Regions from separate parts of the Paenibacillus sp. FSL H7-0942 genome, predicted to be linked through region 2. Evidence: a T-box and tRNA genes for the amino acid it is inferred to sense, from the RefSeq annotation. Region 2 holds a T-box; the other holds one or more tRNA genes.
What was found. The T-box of region 2 lies ahead of leuS (leucine--tRNA ligase). A T-box ahead of a tRNA ligase gene usually reads a tRNA of that ligase, here a tRNA-Leu.
Positions count from the first base shown of each region.

Region 1 (5,901 bases), 2.6 Mb from region 2:
TGTCATGAGTTAAAAGAACTATCCCGTTATGTAGAATTAGAGAGATTATATTCATTAAGTTGCATATATTGACAAAAATCGATTTTTTGCATATTATCTGATTATCCAATCCACATATTGGATGAAAATTGATTTTATTATGCGATAAATACAAATAAAGGAGGTTTGGGGCGTATATCATACGTAAAGTAGAAGTGGAAGATTTATAAAAACGAACATAGGAGAGTGTTACATTTGAAAGCGAAGAAAATAATTACTTTTGTCCTGGCATGTACGATGGTGTTCTCAGTAGTTGGAATGGCAGTTCTCCCTGTAGGGACGGTATCTGCTGCAGATGCGTCGGGTACTACAGCGAGTATTTCTGATATTTTGAAGAACCAGCTGCCGGATGGAGGTTGGAGAAAAGATTATAAACAGACAAGTGGAGAGTGGGCAAAGTCCACGATAGACAACAAGGCTACATACTCAGAAATTAGAAGATTGGCGAAGGAATTTAAAAAGACGAATGATCCGCGTTACTCCACAGCTGCAATCAAAGGAATTAACTTTTTGATCAACATGCAGTATTCAAACGGCGGGTGGCCACAAGTTTACCAAAGCTCCGGATACCACAAGCACATCACTTACAATGATGATGCCATGATTAATGTAATGATCATGCTGGATGAAGTAGCAGCACGAAAAGGTGATTTCTCATTTATCGACAGCACACTTGCTAACCGCAGTAAAAATTCAGTTGCCAAAGGTGTGGAGGCGATTCTGAATACACAGGTCGTTTCAGGTGGTAAGCTGACAGCATGGGGACAACAACATGATTCCAGCTCTCTTAAACCAGCGAGCGCAAGAATCTACGAAGTGCCATCACTGACAGCTGGAGAGAGTGTAACGATTGTTAAATTTCTGAAAACCAGACCTGCTAACGCTAAAATTACCGCATCCATTAAAGGAGCGGAGGCTTGGTTTAACAAAGTGAAAATTACGGGTTACAAGTATGAAAGAGCTAATGGAGATAGTAAAATTATCGCTGATTCCAAAGCTGCACCAATTTGGGCACGCTTCTATGAGATCGGAACGGATAAACCAATCTTTATTGGTCGTGACGGGGTAGTTAAATACAAATTAAGTGATATTGATAAAGAAAGAAGAGGCGGTTATGCATGGTATGGCAACTGGCCTTCCAAGCTGTAATTTGTAGTATGCTTCCGTATTAATGAACCAAACTATTAGCAACAGTTAAAGGTAAGGCCCGAATCGACATGGACGTCTGATTCGGGCTTTATTGTTATTATTTTCAGTGTTGACATGATAGATTACGCATGATATATTGTTTCTTGTCGCCGATATGGATGACGAAGATACAATATGCGGTCGTGGCGGAATTGGCAGACGCGCACGGTTCAGGTCCGTGTGGGCTAACCCCCGTGGAGGTTCGAGTCCTCTCGACCGCATCTAATAAAAAGACTCCTTAAGCTAACGCTTAAGGAGTCTTTTTTTGCATTTTTTGATATAACACTAACTTTAGTGATGAGTATTCAAGAGGTTAGTGCTTAGCTGCACGTACAGCAAATGTCTTCCATCAGCCATACGGAACGTTTATTGTGCTGCGGTAACATTAACGCTGTCAATATTCGGTCCTTCCGATCCGGTGGTAACCACTTTCAATGTATTGGTCCCCGTGTTCATGGGGACCTGTATTGTTTTTTCAACCCAAGTGGACCAGCTTCCCGTAGCGGGAAAGGGCTCGTTGCTGATGACTTTGGTTCCGTTCACAAAAATGTCGAGGTTCCGAGTGCCGCTTTCCAGCGCATAACGAAACTTTACGTTTTTGGTACCTGTTGTCGTGTTATTAATGCCGTTCCATTGAATGGCTGAACCAGTCATCGCATTGAAGTTAACATACCCGGAGCCAGTGTAACCGGGGTAGATTGTTTCAATGGCAGCTTCCGTAAGTGACGTTCCGGTCTCGGCTTCATACGTCGTGCCACTGCCTGTATTCCCGCCGCTATTTCCGCCAGTAACGTTGGCAACAAACGTTGTTACGCTCTGAGGCGGGAGCTGTGCCGTGAAGGCTCCATTGGATACGTTAAGCGAGGTTCCGCTTGCCAGGTTTCGACTGCTGTCCGTAATCCATGAGGACACAGTAGAGGCATTACCATTTTGCAGAACGAATTTTTGGCTTGTGGCTGAAGTTCCACGGTTAATTGCCACGACGACGACTTTGTTATCACCTTTATAGGCTGAGACAAATGTGTTCGTATCCGGATTTTTCGTTGCATCGACTCGCAGGTAGCCTGGACGCACGAATTTAGAGAAATGAGCCATATTATACCCGCGTTTGCTTATGGTACCGTCCTCTTTCATCGGACCATACTGTCTGCGGATGTACCACCACACGTAGGCCTGGAAATCACCTTCTACCATGGCATTGTGCATGTGATAGGAAACTTCTAATGCTTCAGGCCAGCGGTCTGCTGAGTTGTTGTCACTGTTTGGAACATACACTTCAGTCATCCACAGTTCTTTACCGGCTCCTTTTTGCTTAAAGAGAGGGTAGGCAAAATTCGAAATCTGGGTTCCATACGTATGTGCTCCCAGAATGTCCATGTTGGCAAGTGCCTGCGGATCATTCAGGATTGGGTCGGATATGTTCTTTAAGTACTGGAAGGATTCAGGCGCCATGACTTTGGTACCTTGGATGGACCCGGCATTTTCTTTCATGAATCGAAGGATCTCTTGTGGAGTCCACCAAGTCCAGTCATGAGCATAATCCGGTTCGTTTTGTACAGAAATGGCATACAGATCTACGCCGTTATTTTTCATGTAGGTTACAAAGTCGTTCAGATGTTGCGCATATGCGGTATATTTGTCGTATTTCAGACGTTTGGCATTTGTGTCCCCATTGCGGTTGAATGTTTCAACCATGCTGCTTGGAGGATTCCATGGGGATGCAAATACAATAGCACCCTTTTCGATAGCCCGTTTGGCTGTGGCAACTTCACGATACCAGTTATTGGAATCTGGATCAACGTAGATTCTGAGAATGGAGAAGCCTAATTGATTCTGGTCATTACCAAAAGCAGTTTCACGTTGAGCGGGAGTCAGATCACCAATCCAGGCAGGAAGGTTAATGCCCCCAAAGCCCTTGATCAGCTGTTTTTCCGAGGACAAATTAATGTTGGCATCGCTGGCTGCTGACACATTTGTCGGGGTTAACATCAAAGGCAGGGCTGTTAAACAGGCCAAAAGAACATTAATCGTCTTTTTTAGTTTGAATTTCACTACTTTCATCCTCCTCGATAATAGTAAGTTACATAGAGAAACCGCAACCAGGAATAACAAACAAGAATAGCGGATTGTCTGGCATTTATTTTATGTAAACCCTTTCAAAACCTCCTCCCATAAATCATAGGATAGAAATGAAGCATAGAACCTCTTTCATTTGTTGATTCTACTAAATAATTCCTAAACTGAAAACCTGACAAATTACAGTATTTTTTCTAATTAATCTCTATTTTCTAACTGTTCAATGACAGTTCTTGTCTGAATGCTAAGGAGAAAACTGGAATGATGGAGATCTTCACTTGAGATAGAGGTCTTCAATGGCGGGGATATGATTATTAAGGAAGGGTTTGGCTTACATAATCCTCCCTTCATTATCAAACAATGAGATCACAGAAGTTACGGGGAGGGAATCATGATGAAGGTACAGAGAAAGATTTATCGATTCATTGCAGGTATCATGGCATTGTTGATTGTGTTCTACGCAGGCATATCGGCAGGAGGGCCTACAGCGGCAGCTTCAGAGTCCACATCGAATCACAAACGGTTAGCGATTATCATCGATGATGTTGGTAATGACATGAAGGGTACGGCAGAGATCCTGGCGATGCCAGTTAAACTAACGGTAGCGGTTATGCCTTTTTTGCCAACAACGAAAAAAGATGCGATGGCTGCACATGAAAAGGGAATGGATGTGATTGTGCACATGCCCATGGAACCCAAGAAAGGACGACCTGAATGGCTGGGCCCGGGTGCAATCACATCCAATCTAACAGATGAAGAAGTCCGCTCACGCGTGGAGAAAGCGATTGATGATGTGCCCCACGCCATTGGCATGAACAATCATATGGGTTCCAAAATTACTTCGGACAAACGCATCATGTCCATTGTGCTCGATGTATGCAAGGAGCGGGGCCTCTTCTTTGTAGACAGCCGTACGAACTTTCGCTCTGTGGTGGGGGAACTGGCCGTATCCAAAAATATGCCACCTGTAGGTAATGACATTTTCCTGGATGATCAAAATTCCAAGCAACACATTCGCAAGCAACTGGATCTGGCTGCTCAGCGTGCGATTGACAAGGATATCTGTGTTGTCATTGGTCATGTCGGTCATTCGGGGATGAACACATCCGCAGTAATTCGTGAATCCGTCTCCCGTCTGCAAAATCAGGTCCAATTTGTAGGGATTGGTGATCTGGTTCGAGATGTGTGGCAATGGCAGTCTGCTCCTACACTACCGACAGATAATAAATAATGCCATTGGCAATGGACTGGGCGATTCGTTTTTGCTCAGCGGGGTCATTCATTCTAGCTCGATCTGCCGCATTGCTCAAAAATCCGGTTTCGACGATGACGGCAGGTTGCTTCACGTAATTCAATATATAAAAGGGCTTGCCCCATACAACCCCGTGCTCCGTTCCGTACAACTTGTTCATGGCATCCTGAATGGATTGGGCCAGCAAATAACTCCTGCCTTCTTTCTGGTGCAGTACCACCGGGCCGTGTGCAGTAGATCGGGGACTCCAGTTCGCATGAATGCTGACCACGATATCTGTACTTACTTCTTCGCTAAGGCTTTTACGTTGGGCAAGATCTCTGGTATGACGGGAGCGGCTGTTCAGCCAGCGGTTCTCATCGCTAAGTGCATAATCACCAAGCCGATTGATGATAACGGCATAACCTTTGCTGCGAAGCAGGAGATAGACCTTTTGGCTAATCGCCAGGTTGATATCTTTTTCCAGCACACCTTGGGCTGACGTACCACCGTCAATACCCCCATGGCCTACGTCGAGCAGGATAACGGGTGCTGCAAAGGCATGATGACTTGAGCGATAAGCATCTCCATCGGTCACTGGCAACATGGATGGACTGTTCTGGGACGGGGCTGCTTTTCCATAAGCGACATGGGGCAGCATGGGAAGACAATGGAAGCTAATGAGCAAGGCCACCGAAGCGGTCAGCAGCTTATACATGGGAATACACACTCCTTCATGAAATAGGTACCGGATGCAGATTAAAGACTGTATGGATACCTTTGGCATTAGACTGTGCATTTTGAGGGTTTTCATACTCCTTTCAATAAAAAAATGTTTAACCATTGCACATCCTGCACACAATAGAACTATCGTAAGCTCCGTGAAAGTGCAGGAGCGAAGGAGGCAGAGGTTATGGCCAAAAGTGATGAGTTGGTAAAATACATTACGCAACGTGTAGTACATTATATCGATACGCCGAAGGATGAGCGGAAAGGTCGCACCAAAAGGAAAGAGCCGTGGGCGATGAAGTGGTTTGGTATGATCCCTTTCGCTGTATCCCTGTGGGTGGGGAAAAAGGAAAAAGAATTCGATACACAGTCTCATAAACGAAGTTCTTCGGGAAAAGGGTGACGATCCCTTACCTATTTCACTAATGGTAAACCAAAAGACGCAATCCCTTGATAAAATGGGAAGGCGTCTTATTTGTTGTTTTACAGGTTATCTGAATGTATCTTGAGAATTTGCTGATGATTAAGGATATACGATGTAAAAAAAGCCATCTTGCTGCAATGTGCCTAAAGGGACAAAGCGTTGAATGGATGATTTTCCACCTAGCGCTACATATAGAATAGACTCTGCTACCTGA
Region 1 is NZ_CP150279.1:2,334,303-2,340,203, forward strand. It holds gene pelA (pectate lyase) at 226-1,188, shown strand; tRNA gene MHI48_RS10625 (tRNA-Leu) at 1,365-1,448, shown strand; gene MHI48_RS10630 (carbohydrate-binding protein) at 1,594-3,288, opposite strand; gene MHI48_RS10635 (divergent polysaccharide deacetylase family protein) at 3,740-4,534, shown strand; gene MHI48_RS10640 (N-acetylmuramoyl-L-alanine amidase) at 4,509-5,252, opposite strand; gene MHI48_RS10645 (YqzE family protein) at 5,448-5,666, shown strand; gene MHI48_RS10650 (hypothetical protein) at 5,787-5,901, opposite strand, start outside.
Region 1: it has a tRNA-Leu gene. The T-box ahead of leuS (leucine--tRNA ligase) is inferred to sense a tRNA for this amino acid. The anticodon was not compared.

Region 2 (5,901 bases):
GGATAGGCTGGGTAAACACCGGATGCCCCTGCTTTTTCTTTTGTTATATAAATTGAACTAAACATTTACACGAAACGGAGAGGACAGAAAGAACCTGAAGAAGCGGAGCGTTCGCCTTTATCCCCGGATTTAAACCTTTATAAAAGGAATAAAAAAAATCTGGGGATAACAGCGATCGGAAGGTTGTTCTGTCATTGGAGTGTCCAGTGTAAATATTCTTTGGTTCAACTTATATAGATCAATTCGAAAATGAAATTGAAAGTGCGGTGCCTGACATGTCTTACCGGAAATTTGCCTATGTGTATGATGAATTAATGGAAGATATGCCTTATCCGGACTGGATAAGGTTTGCAAGAACAGCATGGGAAAAGCATGGAATGCCCAAAAGTGTCGCTGAACTTGGCTGTGGAACGGGCTCCATTACGATCCCGCTCGTGAACTCCGGTTTCGAAGTTACAGGCATTGACCTCTCATCAGATATGCTGTCGGTTGCACGCAGCAAGATGGAGGCTACGCCTCAGGGTCATCGCTTGTATCGCGAGGGCAGTGTCCGTTGGGTGCAGCAGGATATGCGGGAATGGCGAGTTCCGGAACCTGTGGATTCGGTGATATCTTTCTGTGATTGTGTTAATTATTTGCTTGAACAAGAAGATGTCGTTCGTACTTTCCAGCGGACATACGAAATGCTGAAGCCTGGTGGAACGTTCCTGTTTGATGTGCATCATCCCAATACCCTTATTCGTTATGATGAGGAGCAGCCTTTTGTACTGGATGAGCGCTCCGTATCTTATATTTGGACTTGTGATCTGGACCAGGATCGCTGTGAGATTGAGCATCATCTCAGTATTTTTTCGCGTGTGGATGATGGTAATAAGGATATGTATCAGCGGTTTGAAGAAGTTCATGTCCAGCGTGCATATAATCCGGACTGGATGAAGCTGGAGTTATCCAAGGCAGGTTTTAAAGACGTGAAGGTATATGCGGATTTTGAATGGAAAGAAGCTGGAGACAGCGCACAGCGCTTGTTCTACGTGGCTGTGAAGTAAGATCGAGTAATGAAAACTGTCCTTATGTATGGTGCATAAGGGCAGTTTTTTGTTTGATTTTTTATGGAGAATGAATAGCAATAGTCTTAAATAGGGTAGAGGAATGCAAGAAAAGACATAACGACGTGACAAAAAGTATTGCCAGTTAAAGTAAAGGAGGCGATAATAGTCGGATAGAAAGCGTTTTCTGAGAAAATAAATCAATTGTCAATGTGAGGTGTAGAAATGGAAAGTACATATAAAACAAGACTTACGTCAGAACAGTTGAATGCCATAATAGAGCAGCATTTCTCTGCAAGTATACAGGACTACAAGGAAATGGTGGATGGCTGGGCCAATCATGCATATCTCATTACACTGAGTGACGCACAGCGAGTGGTACTCAAAATTGCACCGTCAGCTTCGACAAATCTGATGCGCTGTGAACAGGATCTCATGATTGCCGAAGTTGAGGCACTACGCCTCATTACGGAGCTACAGGATGTTCCCGTGCCCCAAGTGTTGGCTTATGATGATTCGTTAACTATGGCTTCAGCGCGTTATTTTATCATGGAGTACATGTCTGGAGCGCCCTATAATCAGGTCAAGGATCAATATTCTGCGGAAGAGCAGGAGGCCATTGAACACCAGCTCGGTCGGTACAATCGTCGAATTAATGAAATCAAGGGCGAGCAGTTTGGATATTTCTCGGAGCAAAAACAGCGATATTCCACATGGAAAGATGCATTTATGAATCTGATGGATGACATTCTTACCGACGGGGAAGAAGCCGGGATTACATTTTTGATCGATTACCCTGAATTGAGACGCCTGATTGAAGAAAAATCGGATGTGCTGGACGATGTCAAAGAACCTGTGCTTATCAGTTGGGATCTGTGGGATGGCAATGTACTAGTGGACGCGGGTCGAATCACAGCGATTATTGATTTTGAACGATCACTGTGGGCAGATCCTCTGATGGAGCATTATTTCAGTCATTTTAACTATACGGCTGGTTTTGTGAAAGGGTATGGGCGTGCGATTATGACTGAAAGTGAGCTAAAAAGAAGAAGACTCTATGACTTGTACTTTGATCTGGTGCTGCGCATTGAGTGCGCTTATCGTCAATATGATAATCAGGAACATGTGAATTGGACCATTCATAATCTGGAGGAAGGCATTGAGCGTTTTCGGTTATCCTGAACAGCAACCAGCGTTATGAACGGTACGTACCGTGGACTTCAAGATGGCGATTATAACGTGTAATATTGACTTTGGGCGTACTTTTTTATATAATGGTCCCGATATTGTATACATATTTCGATGATAAGGATCAGTAGTAATTCCTGTACATAACAGAGAGCCGGCGGTTGGTGCAAGCCGGTTGACAGTGATTTGCGAACTCGCCTTGGAGAAATGCGGTGATTACACCATTCTGTTTAACCTGCTTGTATAAAGCTTGGGTTCAGGAATGGAAATCCGCATCGGTTAACCGCCGTTACAGGTCCAAAGGGAGTGGATGACGAAGCACGTTCGTCCGCTAACTAGGGTGGTACCACGGGAATTCAACCTCTCGTCCCTAGCGCTGCAAACGCTACGGGATGCTGAGGTTTTTTTGTTGCAATTAAAGCTAAAGCGAATAACCTGAAGGAGGAATAATAGATGAGTGAGAATAACCAGCCGAAACACGGCTATCAGCCACAAGTCATGGAAAAAAGTTGGCAGCAATACTGGGATGCAAATAAAACGTTTAAAACGGGTGAGGACCCTGCTAAACCGAAATTTTATGCACTGGATATGTTCCCTTATCCATCCGGTTCAGGTCTGCACGTAGGTCACCCGGAAGGATATACGGCAACAGATATCGTTTCCCGTTACAAACGTATGCGCGGTTACAACGTATTGCACCCAATGGGTTGGGATGCTTTCGGTCTGCCTGCTGAGCAGCATGCACTGGATACAGGTGAACATCCACGAGATATTACATTCCGTAATATTGACAATTTCCGTCGCCAGATCAAATCGCTTGGTTTCTCCTATGACTGGGATCGTGAGATCAGTACAACGGACCCTGAATACTATAAATGGACACAATGGATCTTTATCCAGCTGTACAATAAAGGCCTGGCTTATGTGGACGAAGTTGCAGTTAACTGGTGTGAAGCCCTTGGAACGGTACTTGCTAATGAAGAGGTTATTGATGGCAAGAGTGAACGCGGAGGGCATCCGGTTGTACGCAAACCGATGCGTCAATGGGTTCTGAGAATTACCGAGTATGCAGAGCGTCTGTTGGAAGACCTGGAAGAGCTGGATTGGTCTGAAAGCATCAAGGATATGCAGCGCAACTGGATCGGTAAATCAACAGGTGCGGAAGTTGTATTTGCCATTGAGGGTCGCGAGGAAGTTATCAAGGTGTTCACTACCCGTGCGGACACATTGTTCGGTGCGAGCTTTGCAGTACTGGCTCCGGAACATGAGTTGGTAGAAGCAATTACAACCGATGACCAACGTGAAGCTATTCAGGCTTATCAGGAGCAGGCTTCTCGTAAGAGTGATCTGGAACGTACAGATTTGGCCAAAGACAAAACAGGTGTATTCACTGGCGCTTATGCAATCAACCCTGTTAATGGTGCAAAACTGCCGATCTGGATTGCTGATTACGTTCTTGCAGGTTACGGTACAGGTGCGGTTATGGCTGTTCCGGGTCATGATGCGCGTGACTGGGAATTTGCGAAGCAGTTCGGTCTGGATATCATCGAGGTTATTCAAGGTGGAGACGTTACACAAGAGGCATATTCGGGTGATGGCGCGCATGTGAATTCCGATTTCTTGAACGGACTGAACAATGAAGAAGCGGTTGCCAAGATGATTGCTTGGTTGGAAGAGAACGGTAAAGGACAAGGAAAAGTGACTTATCGTCTGCGCGATTGGCTGTTCAGCCGTCAGCGTTACTGGGGGGAGCCAATCCCGATTCTGCATCTGGAAGATGGAACGATGAAGACCGTACCGGAGGATCAACTTCCACTGTTGCTGCCTGATATCGACCAGATCAAACCTTCGGGTACAGGAGAATCACCACTGGCGAATGTTACGGAGTGGGTGAATACGGTAGATCCGGAAACGGGAATGAAGGCACGTCGCGAGACCAATACCATGCCACAATGGGCGGGTAGCTGCTGGTATTACCTGCGCTTTATCGATCCGCGCAATGACAAGGAACTGATCTCCAAGGAGAAACAGCAGCAGTGGCTGCCAGTTGATCTGTACATTGGCGGAGCAGAGCACGCCGTACTTCACTTGCTGTACGCTCGTTTCTGGCACAAAGTGCTGTATGATCTGGGTGTTGTGGAGACCAAAGAGCCTTTCCACAAACTGGTCAACCAAGGTATGATCCTGGGTACCAATAATGAGAAAATGAGTAAATCTCGTGGTAATGTCATTAACCCGGATGAAATTGTGAATGAATTCGGTGCAGATACATTGCGTCTGTACGAGATGTTCATGGGACCATTGGAAGCGACAAAACCGTGGAATGCAAACGGGGTTGAAGGCATGCACCGCTTCCTGTCACGTGTATGGCGTCTCTTCATTAACGAAGACACAGGAGCCATCAATGACAAGATTACGGTGGACGGTGGAACGGATGAGTTCAAACGGACTGCTCACAAAACGATCAAAAAAGTTACGGAAGATCTGGAACATCTGCGCTTCAACACATCCATCAGCCAGCTGATGATTTTCATCAACGATGCATACAAAGCGGACACACTGCCTCGTGAAGCGATGGAGAAATTTGTGCAGCTGTTGTCACCACTGGCACCACATATGGCAGAGGAACTGTGGAGTCGTTTGGGTCATGAAGGTGGAATCTCTTACGTGGCTTGGCCTGAATATGATGAGTCCATGACAGTGGATGCGGAAGTAGAAATCGTTGTTCAGGTAAATGGTAAAATTGTAACTCGTGCTACAATCGCGAAGGATCTGGATGCACAGGGTATGCAGGACTTTACGATGGAGCTGGCACCTGTTAAGCAGGCGCTGGAAGGCAAGACCATTCGTAAGGTCATTGCCGTTCCAGGCAAACTCGTTAATATTGTTGCCGGTTAATCTCACCGGTTCGGAATAGTTCATCCAGCTTTAACAAATCTTCATCATATTTGTCATGTGTCGTGTGGATCAGGCTGTCGAAAACGCCGTCAAGACTAACCTTCAGCAGTGCAAGTGCCTGAGCGGTAATACCGCCAGGTACAGCGACACGAGCCTGAAGCTCTTGCGGGGTGTATCCTCCTTCGGTGAGCAGCTTGCCTGTTCCCAGGAGCATTTCGCCAGCCAGAGCGCAGGCATCTGCCCTTTTGATACCTGTCAGCTTCACTGCACTTTCGATCCACTGTTCCAAAAAGAACGATATGAATGCAGGTCCGCAGCTGGAGAAGTCGGATGTGATTCGTGTACAGGCTTCATCCACTTGGTACGGCCTGCCTATATGACTGAGCAGACTTTCCAACACAGCGCGGTCTTCACTGGTCATTCGTTCGCCATGTATGCAGAGGGATGCTCCGCTGCCGACTTGGTGTGTGACGCTGGGAATTACCTTGGAGACTTTGCAAGGAAGTGAAGATTCCAGATGTCGCAGCTGCACGGGACTGGTGATCGAGACAATTATATGATTGGGATTCACGACAGGCAGGATGTCGTCAATAACATGTTTGAATTCAAGCGGCTTCACGCACAGGAAGATGATATTACTTCGGATCACCGTTTCCCGATTGCTCTGGGATTCATGCAGACCGGGGTAACGGAGGGATAACTGACGTACTTTGGACGGGGTTCGATTGCTGGCCGCGATCTGCCGGGGCTCAAGTGCACCCGATTGGAT
Region 2 is NZ_CP150279.1:4,918,599-4,924,499, reverse strand. It holds gene MHI48_RS21905 (class I SAM-dependent methyltransferase) at 276-1,046, shown strand; gene MHI48_RS21900 (phosphotransferase family protein) at 1,272-2,228, shown strand; T-box leader at 2,340-2,609, shown strand; gene leuS (leucine--tRNA ligase) at 2,688-5,132, shown strand; gene comER (late competence protein ComER) at 5,113-5,901, opposite strand, start outside.